Tahibacter amnicola: one gene and its partner. The main gene of each other region encodes a partner of the protein of the gene in region 2 in a complex. Links are inferred from orthologs where the notes say so. Each region holds a gene or a part of one and is shown on either strand. Other genes may lie near its edges.

Region 1 (7,074 bases), 2.0 Mb from region 2 along the record:
CCTCATCCAGCGGCGCGATTTCGAGCATCGCCGTCAGTACCGTGGCGTCGCAGCGGTGGCTCAGACGGTCGATCTGGTCGAGCGCCAGCTGGTAGTGCACCAGGAGCCGTTCCAGTGCTACGCCGGTGACACCCGGGGCCCCACCGCCCGGCCGCAGTTCCGCATTTTCGACGGCGTTGTTGATCAGGTACTGATTGAGCGCCGTATCGTCCTTGAGATACAGCTCCTGCTTGCCCTGCTTGAGCTTATAGAGCGGCGGCAGGCCGATGTAGACGTAGCCACGCTCGATCAGCTCCGGCATCTGCCGGTAGAAGAAGGTGAGCAGGAGGGTGCGGATGTGCGAACCGTCCACGTCCGCGTCAGTCATGATGATGATGCGGTGGTAGCGCAGCTTGTCCGGGTTGTATTCGTCTTTGCCGATACCGCAACCGAGTGCGGTGATCAGTGTGCCGACTTCCGCGGACGAGAGCATCTTGTCGAAGCGCGCGCGCTCGACATTGAGGATCTTGCCCTTGAGTGGCAGCACGGCCTGTGTCTTGCGGTTTCTGCCCTGCTTGGCCGAGCCACCGGCCGAGTCACCCTCGACGATGAACAGTTCGGACAGCGCCGGATCCTTTTCCTGGCAGTCGGCGAGCTTGCCCGGCAGTCCGGCGATATCGAGTGCGCCCTTTCGGCGCGTCATCTCGCGTGCCTTGCGGGCGGCCTCACGGGCGCGCGCGGCATCGACGACCTTGCTGGCAATCGCACGTGCCTCGGCGGGGTTTTCGAGCAGGAACTCCTCGAGCTTGGCGTTGACCACCTGCTCGACGACCCCCTTCACTTCCGATGAGACCAGCTTGTCCTTGGTCTGAGATGAGAATTTGGGGTCCGGAACCTTGACCGAGAGAACCGCAATCATTCCCTCGCGCATGTCGTCGCCCGACAGCGCCACCTTGGCGTTCTTGGCGACGCCAGAGTTCTCGATGTAGTTCGTCAGGGTTCGGGTCAGCGCGGCTCGAAAGCCGGTCAGATGGGTACCGCCATCTCTCTGGGGAATGTTGTTGGTGAAGCAGAAACACGTTTCCTGGTACGCATCCGTCCACTGCAGGGCGGCTTCGACCGTGATGCCGTCCTGCGCGGCGTCGAAGGTGACGACATTCGTGTGGAGCGGTGTCTTCAGCTGAGCGAGGTGCTGCACGAAGGAGCGGATGCCGCCCTCGTACTGAAAGATGTCGTGCTTGTCGTTTCGCTCATCCAGGATCTCGATCTTTACACCCGAATTGAGGAAGGACAGTTCGCGCAGCCGCTTGGCGAGAATGTCGTAGTGAAACTCGGTGTTCGAGAACGTCGCAGGGCTGGGCTTGAAGCGGACCGTGGTTCCACGCCGGTTGGTCGGTGGGCCCTTCTTTACCGCGTAGAGCGGTTCGCCCAGCGAGTATTCCTGAACATGCTCATGACCATCGCGATAGATGGTTAGCCAGAGATGGTCGGATAGCGCGTTGACGACGGATACGCCGACGCCATGGAGGCCGCCCGAGACCTTGTAGGAATTGTCGTCGAACTTGCCACCGGCGTGGAGCACCGTCATCACGACTTCCGCCGTGGACCTGCCCTCTTCCGGATGGACGTCCACCGGAATACCGCGACCGTTGTCCGAGACGCTGACGGATCCATCCTGATGGATCGTTACGTGCACGTGGTCGCAATAGCCCGCGAGCGCCTCGTCGATGGAGTTGTCGACGACTTCGAAGACCATGTGATGCAGGCCCGTGCCGTCATCGGTATCTCCGATGTACATGCCGGGGCGCTTGCGGACGGCTTCGAGGCCTTTGAGGACTTTGATGTTACTGCTGTCGTACTGTTCGCTCATGCGGGTCGCCAGGGCGTGGCTGCGGCGGGGCGCAGCGGGATCGGAGAACGATCAATTATAGCAGCGCGGAGAATTGACCTTGTTCCACGTGGAACGTCATTCGCTCCATGTCGTCGGGCAATGCTGAGCGCGGCGCGTCGGTACCCGTAAGAAGGATCTGCGCTCCCTGCGCCCGTAGCCAACTGAGCACCGCAGCCTCGTGCACTGCATCCAGTTCGGACGACAAATCATCCAGGCAGATCACTGGCCACTCACCGGTCTGCGTTGCAAACAGGCGGGCCTGCGCGAGAATGCACGCCATCGCGCAAAGCTTCTCCTGCCCCCGGGATAGATGCTCGCGGTCCGGGGCCTCCTGAAACGAGATCGACCAATCCGCCCTGTGCGGCCCTGCCCCGGTATGCCCCCGTACCTGGTCGCGTTCCCGACGCTCGAGCAACACATCGCACAGCCGCGCTCCGGCGGCCCAGCCACTGGATAGGCGAAGCGAGCAGGCGCCCAGCTCCGGCAGAAACTGCCTACATAGCGTCTCGACCTCCGGAAACCACGCTGCGACGTAGCGTTCCCGCTGTGCCTGCCAAGCCTCACCGGCGTCAGCGAGCGCGGCGTCCCACGGATCCAGGTCCCGGCCAGATACGCCACGACGCAGTAGGGAATTCCGCTGTTTCAGCGCGCGACGGTACCGTCGTGCCACGTCCATGAATTCCTGTTCCACGTGGAACAAGGCCCAATCCAGAAAGCGTCGTCGCTCCTCACCCGGCCCGCCGATCAGGCCATGCGACCCCGGCTCGAAACACACCACGGCAATCTCACGCAACAGTTCTACCAGACCCTCGGTGTTACGCCCATCGACCCGGCCGACCCACTTGTCCGCGTCCCGCCGCAAGCCGACCCGTCGTTCTCCCCGCGAACCAGACTCCACCACCGCAAATACGCTCAAGCTCTCGGCGCCCCGCCGAACCAGCGACTCCCTCTTCCCACTTCGAAAGGAACGGGCATGCGACAGCAGGAACGCTGCCTCCAACAAACTCGTCTTTCCAGCGCCGTTGGCGCCCAGGAAAAGATTCAGACCCGGCCCCAGCGACACCGAGGCCGACGAAATATTCCGAAGGTTCTCAACACGCAACTCGCGGATACGCATTCATCCACCCATAAAAAAACCCGCGGTACTTCATTCCCGCGGGTTCTCGTTTCCATCCGGAAGACTTCTCAGAGTCGCAGCGGCATCACCACGTGCCGGGATTGCTCCGACTCTGGCGTACGAAGCAGGCACGACGACTGGCCGTCCCGCAAGCACAACAGCACTTCCTCGCCCTGCAGCGCGCCGAGCGCATCCAGCAGGTAATTCACATTGAAGCCTACGCTCAGATCGCTGACAGGCGTCTCCGCCTCCAGTTCTTCGTGTGCCTCTTCCTGTTCCGGATTGTGCGCCACGATACCCAGCTTGTTCGGGCTCACGTCCAACTTCACACCGCGGTACTTCTCGTTGGAGAGAATCGCCGCGCGTTGCAGAGCCGCCCGGAGAGAGTCCCTGCCGATCCGGACCTCCTTGTCTGCACCAATCGGAATGACGGCCTCGTAGTCCGGAAAACGGCCGTCGATCAGCTTCGAGGTGAACTGCACGTCTCCACGGCGAACGCGGAGATGGTTCTTCCCAAACTCCAGATCAACCGTGCCATCGCCGTTCTCGAACAGACCCTGCAGTTCCAGCACACCCTTACGCGGAATAATGATCTGGCGGCGCGTGGAGACCTTTGCCTCTACAGCCGTCTCACTCAGCGCCAGTCGGTGTCCGTCCGTCGCTACGCAGCGCAGCGCGTTCTCACGTAGATCCACCAGCATCCCGTTCAAGTAATAGCGGACATCCTGATGCGCCATGGCAAAGGCGGTTCTATCCATCAGGTTCTTGAGCGTGGCTTCGGGCAGCGTGACCTTCTCCACCAGCTCAATATTGTCCACGACGGGGAACTCGGTGGCAGGCAGCGTCGCCAGCGTGAAGCGGCTGCGACCAGCGCTGACGGTGACCCGATCGCCCGACAGCTTCACATCCACCTTCACGCCATCAGGGAGCGCGCGACAGATATCAAAGAGCTTCTTCGCCGGAATGGTGATGTCGCCCGCTTCTGTGTCATTCGCATCTGTCGTGGCAACCATTTCCACTTCCAGATCGGTACCCGTGAACGAGACGCGTCCTCCACTCACGTTCACCAACAGGTTGGCCAGTACGGGAAGGGTCTGGCGCCGTTCGACCACGCCGACCACTTGTTGCAGCGGTTTTAGGAGAGCTTCGCGTTGGATGCTGAATCGCATGGTCAAGAATCCCGGTTCGAAAACAAAACGTTTTTTTTCTTTTAAGAGGGTGACGGTGGTTGTAGAGCACCGCGAAATCTGGGGACTTCGCCGTTTTCATTTTATTTTTCAATCAGTTGTGTGATTGGAAAACTCCCCGGAACCCGCTTGGCCGCCTGTCGATCATCTGTGGATAACTATTGCCCCCAGCGCCGACCACTGTTTATCCACAGGCAATCACCCGGTCAAGATACGCACCAGCTTTTCCCAGTCCTGGCGCAGCTTTCCATCCGTTTCCGTAAGATCGCGGATGGTGCGGCAGGCGTGCAGCACCGTCGTATGGTCACGGCCCCCGAACGCCTCGCCAATCTCCGGCAAGCTGTGCTCGGTCAATTCCTTCGAAAGGGCCATCGCCATCTGCCGCGGACGCGCCAGTGAGCGCGAACGGCGCTTGGACAACAGGTCCTGCAGCCTCAGCTGGTAGAAGTCGGCTACCGTCTTCTGGATGTTCGGAACCGTGATCGCCTGGGCATGGACCGTCAGGAGGTCACGCAGCGTCTCCTGGGCAAATTCCAGCGTGATCGATCGACCCAGGAAGTTCGCCCGGGCGGCCAGCGTGTTCAGGGCGCCCTCGAGGTCGCGCACATTCGAACGCATCCGCTTGGCGATCAGCAGCGCCACATCCTCCGGCAGGCTCATTCCCTTCGCCTGCGCCTTGGAGAGCAGGATCGCCGCGCGCGTCTCGAAATCCGGTGGCTCGATGGCCACCGACAACCCCCAGCCCAGTCGCGACTTCAGGCGCGGCTCGAGATTGTCCACTTCCTTCGGATAACGGTCGCAGGTCAGGATGATCTGCTGCTTGCCCTCGAACAGCGCGTTGAAGGTATGGAAAAACTCCTCCTGCGTCGTGTTCTTGCCGGCGAAGAACTGGATGTCGTCGATCAGCAGCGCATCCACCTCGCGGAAGCGCCGCTTGAATTCATCCATGTTCTTGTTGCGCAGGGCATCGATCATGGCCGACACGAACTGCTCCGAACGCAGGTACAGCACCTTGGTTCGCGGATTGTTCGCGCGCATCAGGTTGCCGGCCGCATGCATCAAGTGCGTCTTGCCAAGACCGGTGCCGCCGTAGAGCAGCAACGGGTTGTAGGCGCGGCCCGGGTTGGTCGCAACCTGTATCGCGGCCGCCTTGCCCAGCTGGTTCGACTTGCCCTCGACGAAACTGTCGAAGGTGTAGTTCGGATCCAGATTGCCGTCGAACTCGACGACAGGCTCGACCACCGGAACAGGGGGGCGGCGGACGCCGGCATGGGGCGCGTCGCGGGCGAGGCTTTCGCGGCCGGCGGACGCCGGGCGCTCAGCGTGCCCACTTCCAGGCGCACGGGCACCTGGTGACCCTGCAGGTGCGACAGCACCACGCGGATCCGCGGCAGGAATTCCGTCTCGATCCGCTCCAGCGTGTAAGCGTTCGGGGCAAGCAGACGTAGACCGTCGTCGCCTTCGGCTGGCTGTAGCGGTTTGAGATAAGTATGTATATCTTCGGCGCCGAACTCGCCTTCCAGGCGTTCCAGACAGCGCCGCCAGAGTTCGCTCATTACGTCCTCGTCGACTGGCGGTCCGGGGTCTAAACCCCGGAGTGGGCGCGGAAGTCTACGCCGTTGCTGGGTTTTTAGCCACGCGCACCTTGACACTGCCGTCCTCGGCGAACTATTCTCCCGCCCCTTTTTCCATCCCCACTTTTTTCGGAGACGACGCCATGAAGCGTACGTACCAGCCGAGCCGCTTGAAGCGCGCCCGCGACCATGGCTTCCGCAGCCGCATGAAGACCAAGAACGGCCGCAAGGTCATCAACGCCCGCCGCGCCAAGGGCCGCAAGCGCCTGGCCGTCTGACGACCGTCGGACCGGCGCCATGGAAGCGTTTCGCTTCCCGCGCGCCGCGCGGCTACTGACCGTTGCGGATTTCAACGGGCTGCGCCAAGGCAGCCAACGTGTCACCAGCCGCTACTTCCAAGCGCAATATCGTATTACCGATGGCACCGCCGCCCGCATGGGGCTGGCGGTGTCTCGTCGCGTCTCGAAACTGGCGGTCGAGCGCAACCGGCTAAAACGCCTCACCCGCGAGAGTTTCCGGCGACACCGGCAGCATCTGGTGCCGCTCGACATCCTCATTATTCCCCGATCGTCGGCCGTGCCGGTGTCATCGCGGGAACTCCTCGACGATCTCGCACTGCTCTGGCACAAATTGCCGCCATTGAAGCCGCAACACGCCGCCGGCACAATGCGCGACTGACTCGCGATCTGCCGAGCGCGCCTTGATCGCGTCCCCGGCCGTCCCCACCCCGCTGCGGATACCTCTCCGCCGCACGATTCTGCCTACGCCATGAATAATCCGCGTTCTTTCCTGCTGCTCGCCCTAGCACTGGTTTCCTTCATGATCTGGAACCAATGGCAGCAGGATTTCAGCCAACCGCCGGTCGCCGTGACCGCCGCGGAAAACACCGGCGTGCCGGCAGCCGCCACCGGGACCACCCCGGCACCGGGAACGATTCCGTCCGCCGACACCCCTGCACCGGCTACCGCCAGCGGCAGCACGGCTGCCAGCGTTCCAGCCGCCACGGCCGCCGCGGGCGACCTGATTGAGGTCAAGAGCGACGTCCTGAAGCTGGCGATCGACACCCGCGGTGGCACCATCGTCCGCGCAGACCTGCTGGCGTACCCGCGCGAACCGAAAGACTTCGCCAACCCCGTCCGGCTGCTGGACGACAACGCCGCCACGTTCTTCATTGCCCAGACGGGCCTGGTTAGCGCCCAGGGCAGTGCTGCCGCGCCCGACCACATGGCGACGTTCACCGCCGAGCAGAAGTCCTACGCGCTGGCCGACGGACAGGACAGCCTGGAGATCCCCCTGACCTGGCAGGACGCGCAGTCCGGCCTTACG
Region 2 (4,335 bases):
GATGCGGGTTTCATCCGGCGTGCCCCGGCATGCCGCCAGCGCCGCCGACAGCGCCAGCGTGGCCAGCCCGAAAATCCGTCGATTCATGTCGCCTCCTGCCGGTTGGTCCGGGGGGGATTTGCGCATACCCCCGCTGCCGCTGCAATGCCGCTTGCTGCGTTTTCCGGGCATATGCTCCAATCAGGCCTGATTCGCCGCCCGCCAGCGGCTACCCCGACATCCCTGACCGCCGAGGTTACCGAAACGATGAGCACCCAACGCCCCTGGCTCGCGAGCTATCCTTCCGGCGTTCCGGCCGAAATTGATCTCGACGAGTACAGTTCCGTCGTGGCGGTGCTGGAGTCGGCCTGTGAGCGCTTCCGCCACCGGCCGGCGTTCTCCAATATGGGCAAAGTGCTCACCTATGGTGACGTCGACCGTCTCAGCCGCACCTTCGCCGCATTCCTGACCGGCGAATTGGGTCTGAAGAAAGGCGACCGCGTCGCGCTGATGCTGCCCAATGTGTTGCAGTATCCCATCGCCATCTTCGGTGTGCTGCGTGCGGGTCTGGTGGTGGTCAACACCAACCCCATGTACACGGCGCGCGAACTCAAGCACCAGCTCAATGACTCCGGCGCATCAGCCATCGTCGTCCTCGACAACTTCGCCGGCACTGTCGCCGAGGTGATCCGGGAAACGTCCTGCAAGCACGTGATCACCACCGGTCTGGGCGACCTCCTCGGTTTCCCCAAATCCATTCTCACGAATTTCGTCGTCAAGTACGTCAAGAAGCTGGTGCCGGCCTATCGTATCGACGGCGCGATCCGCTTCCGCGACGCCCTGTCCCGCGGCGAGCGGCATTCGTACAAGACTGCCGGACTGACCCACGACGACATTGCCTTCCTCCAGTACACCGGCGGTACGACAGGCGTTGCCAAAGGTGCGATGCTCACCCACCGCAATCTCATCGCGAACATGCAGCAGGCATCAGCCTGGCTCGGCGTGAATGCGCGCCTGGGCGAGGAAGTCATCATTACCGCGCTGCCGCTCTACCATATCTTCGCGCTGACGGCGAACGGACTCGTCTTCATGAAGTTCGGCGGCCTGAACTACCTCATCACCAACCCGCGTGACATGCCGGGGTTCGTCAAGGAAATGTCTGGCGTCAAATTCACGGCCATCACAGGCGTAAATACGCTCTTCAACGGCCTGCTGAACACCCCGGGATTCGACAAGCTCGACTTCTCCAGCCTGCACCTCACGCTTGGCGGCGGCATGGCGGTGCAGCGTGCGGTGGCCGAGCGCTGGAAGAAGGTCACCGGCATCACCCTGATCGAGGCCTACGGCTTGACCGAGTCCTCACCCGCCGCCTGCATCAACCCCATGGACCTGCCCGACTACAACGGCTCGATCGGCCTTCCGATCCCGTCCACCGAAGTCAGCGTCCAGGATGACAACGGTAACCACCTGCCGATGGGCGAAGTGGGCGAACTGTGCCTGCGCGGACCGCAGGTCATGAAGGGCTACTGGAACCGTCCGGAAGAGACGGCGAAGGTCCTCAGCGCCGACGGGTGGCTCCACACCGGCGACGTGGCGCGCATCGACGACAAGGGTTACGTCTACATCGTCGATCGCAAGAAGGACATGATCCTCGTGTCGGGATTCAATGTGTATCCGAATGAAGTCGAGGATGTCGTCGCCACCCATCCGGGCGTACTCGAGGTGGCCGCGATCGGCGTTCCGGACGACAAGTCCGGCGAGGCGGTGAAGATCGTGGTCGTCCGCAAGGATCCAAACCTCAGCGCCGACGACCTGCGCGCGCACTGCAAGGCGAACCTCACCGGCTACAAGCTGCCGCGCTACATCGAGTTTCGTGACTCCCTGCCCAAGAGCAATGTCGGCAAGATCCTGCGCCGCGAGCTGCGCGACGCACCAAAAACCGCCGCATAACCGGCCGCCGCGCGTTCCAGAACGAAAAAACCCGCCGAACGGCGGGTTTTTTCGTTGCGTACGAGGTGCCTCAGCTGCGATACGACTCCAGCGAGTCGGCATATCCGCCCAGGAGATCCCACAGGGGAACCTCCTTGTTTTCGGGAATCCGCGCATAGGCGAAGCCGATGCTTTGCTCGGTCACCCGCGCGACCGTGGCCTCGACATGGATGTTGAGCTGATCGCCAATCATCATGTCGAGAACGAACAAATCTCCGGCGTGTCCCGTGAACCCCTCGGGGCGCTTGACCAGCACGCCCGTGGCGGAAATATCTTCCAGTTCACTCGACCACGCGTCACCACCGTGCATCATCAACACGGCGGAACGGATCTTCATTCGCGCGGGGCGCATGCCTGTTCGCGCCTTCGGCTCTTTCATATGAAGCATCCTACACCCCCCGTGGGTTGAACGATCTTTTAGCCAAGCACACTTCCAAAATCAATTCCGGAATAATCACGATTCGTGCCATTCATGACGACTCGTCATCTCGCGGCTTCCTGGCCTTGAGAACGGCGCCACGGACAAGGCTCCCGCCGCCAAATTTTCGATTGATCCGGTCGGCGACGTGATCTTGCGCGCGTCCGGCGGCATTGTCGAACAGGCTCGACTGCGGAAGTTCGCCAAAACTGCTCAATCCGATGCCTAACAGGCGTAAGCGCGGCGTCGTCTCCCCCTGCCACCAGCGCCGCAGCAGCGTGCGGCCGGCATCCAGGATGACAGCGGTGACATCTGACGGTTCCACCAGTGTCACCTGCCGCGTGTGCGTTTCGAACGGCGGCTTCCGCAATTTGACAGTTACTGTCCGACCCTGGAGGCCATGGGCACGCACGCGCTCCCCGACGCGTTCGGCCAGGCGGGCCAGCCAGGCCAAGGCCTGGTCGAGGGTATCCAGGTCTGTTTCGAAGGTGGTTTCGGCGCTGACGGACTTCTCCTCGCCCGCCTCGACCGGCCTGTCGTCCAGGCCCCGCGCGAGGCGCTGCCAGTGCACGGCCTGGTTCCCCATGGCCTGGGCGAGGCGCCGTGCGTCGGCCTCGCGCAGGTCGCGCACCGTGCGTATGCCCAGACGATGCAGCCCGGCCTCGGCCACCTTGCCAATCGTCCACAACCGGCCGACCGGCAGAGGATCGAGAATGGACTGGACCGAGTCCTGCGTGATACGCAGCAGGCCGTCCGGCTTGGACAATTCACTGGCCAACTTCGCCAACAGCTTGTTGTGCGCCATTCCGACCGAGGCATTCAATGCGGTCCTGGCGCGGATCTGCGCCTTGATGAAGCGGCCGATAGCCTCGACCTGCCCGCCGAAAAGCCGAAGGCTGCCAGTGACATCCAGGAACGCCTCGTCCAGCGACAGGCCTTCAATCTGCGGCGTCACCTCTGCAAACACCTCGAACACCTGGGCCGACACCTCCTGGTAACGGCTCATCCGGACCGGAACGAAAATCGCCTCGGGGCACAGGCGCTTGGCCGTAAGCGTCGGCATGGCCGAACGGACACCGAACGGGCGCGCCTCGTAGCTGGCGGTGGAAACCACGCTGCGCGGCCCCAGCTCCCCGACCACCAACGGCCGGCCGCGCCATTGCGGGTTGTCGCGCTGTTCGATAGCCGCATAGAAAGCGTCCATGTCGACGTGGATGATGGCGCGCGCAGCGGTCATCCGGGCAGTTTGCCATGTTCCGCTTGACGAAAATGGCGCCTCTGCGCACGCTGGGCGGATGGCCCCCCGACTCTTCCTCCATCCGGACAACCCGCCGCCACGCCTGATCGCCCAGGTCGTCGCCGTACTCGATCGCGGTGGGCTCATCGCCTATCCCACGGACTCAGGCTACGCGCTGGGCTGGCGCCTGGCCTCACAGAACGCCCATGAGCGGGTGATCCGCCTTCGAGGACTGGACAGGAGGCACAACTTCACTTTAGTCTGTCGCCACTTGAGCGAGGTCGGTGCCTACGCACGCATGCACGATGCGGCGTTTCGGATGGTCCGATCCCTGACTCCCGGTCCCTACACCTTTCTTCTGCCCGCGGCGGCCGAAGTGCCGCGGCACTTGAAGCAGGCCAAGCAACGATCTGTAGGAGTCCGCATTCCGGACCATCGCGTAGCATTGGCGCTGGTCGAGGCATTGGGCGAGCCCCTGTCGAGCTCCAGCCTGATTCTCCCGGACACGGACATGGCCGGCTGGGAAGTCGATGACCTTTATGAACACGTGAAGTCCGGCGTCGACCTGTTCGTCGACAGCGGATTTTGTGGCAACGAGCCGACGACCGTGATCGATCTGATCGACGACACGCCCAAGCTCGTGCGCCAGGGCAAGGGTGAAGTGCCCTTCGCCTGAGACACGATGGCCTTCCGGCCCGCATGCCGCGGTGAA

What was found.
Region 1: the proteins of dinB (region 2) and dnaN are in contact, whole or in part, in a solved structure (PDB 1OK7), measured with the Escherichia coli proteins. The link is inferred for Tahibacter amnicola from one-to-one orthologs.

What each region holds. Positions count from the first base shown.
Region 1 is NZ_CP104694.1:450,697-457,770, forward strand. What follows is about bases 2,107-5,088. They hold dnaN (DNA polymerase III subunit beta), read right to left. Parts: upstream 4,157-5,088; coding sequence 3,056-4,156; downstream 2,107-3,055. Other genes in these bases: recF (DNA replication/repair protein RecF), read right to left, coding at 2,107-2,987. In the rest of the region: gyrB (DNA topoisomerase (ATP-hydrolyzing) subunit B), read right to left, coding at 1-1,849; more of recF, read right to left, coding at 1,905-2,106; rpmH (50S ribosomal protein L34), read left to right, coding at 5,892-6,026; rnpA (ribonuclease P protein component), read left to right, coding at 6,046-6,426; membrane protein insertase YidC, read left to right, coding at 6,517-7,074. UniProt on the Escherichia coli protein: Confers DNA tethering and processivity to DNA polymerases and other proteins. Acts as a clamp, forming a ring around DNA (a reaction catalyzed by the clamp-loading complex) which diffuses in an ATP-independent manner freely and bidirectionally along dsDNA.
Region 2 is NZ_CP104694.1:2,432,776-2,437,110, reverse strand. The notes cover bases 1,532-4,335. They hold dinB (DNA polymerase IV), read right to left. Parts: upstream 3,624-4,335; coding sequence 2,439-3,623; downstream 1,532-2,438. Other genes in these bases: N4264_RS10365 (L-threonylcarbamoyladenylate synthase), read left to right, coding at 3,682-4,299; N4264_RS10375 (PilZ domain-containing protein), read right to left, coding at 2,000-2,347; N4264_RS10380 (long-chain-fatty-acid--CoA ligase), read left to right, coding at 1,532-1,929. Also shown: N4264_RS10385 (YybH family protein), read right to left, coding at 1-87; more of N4264_RS10380, read left to right, coding at 247-1,531. UniProt on the Escherichia coli protein: Poorly processive, error-prone DNA polymerase involved in translesion repair and untargeted mutagenesis. Copies undamaged DNA at stalled replication forks, which arise in vivo from mismatched or misaligned primer ends.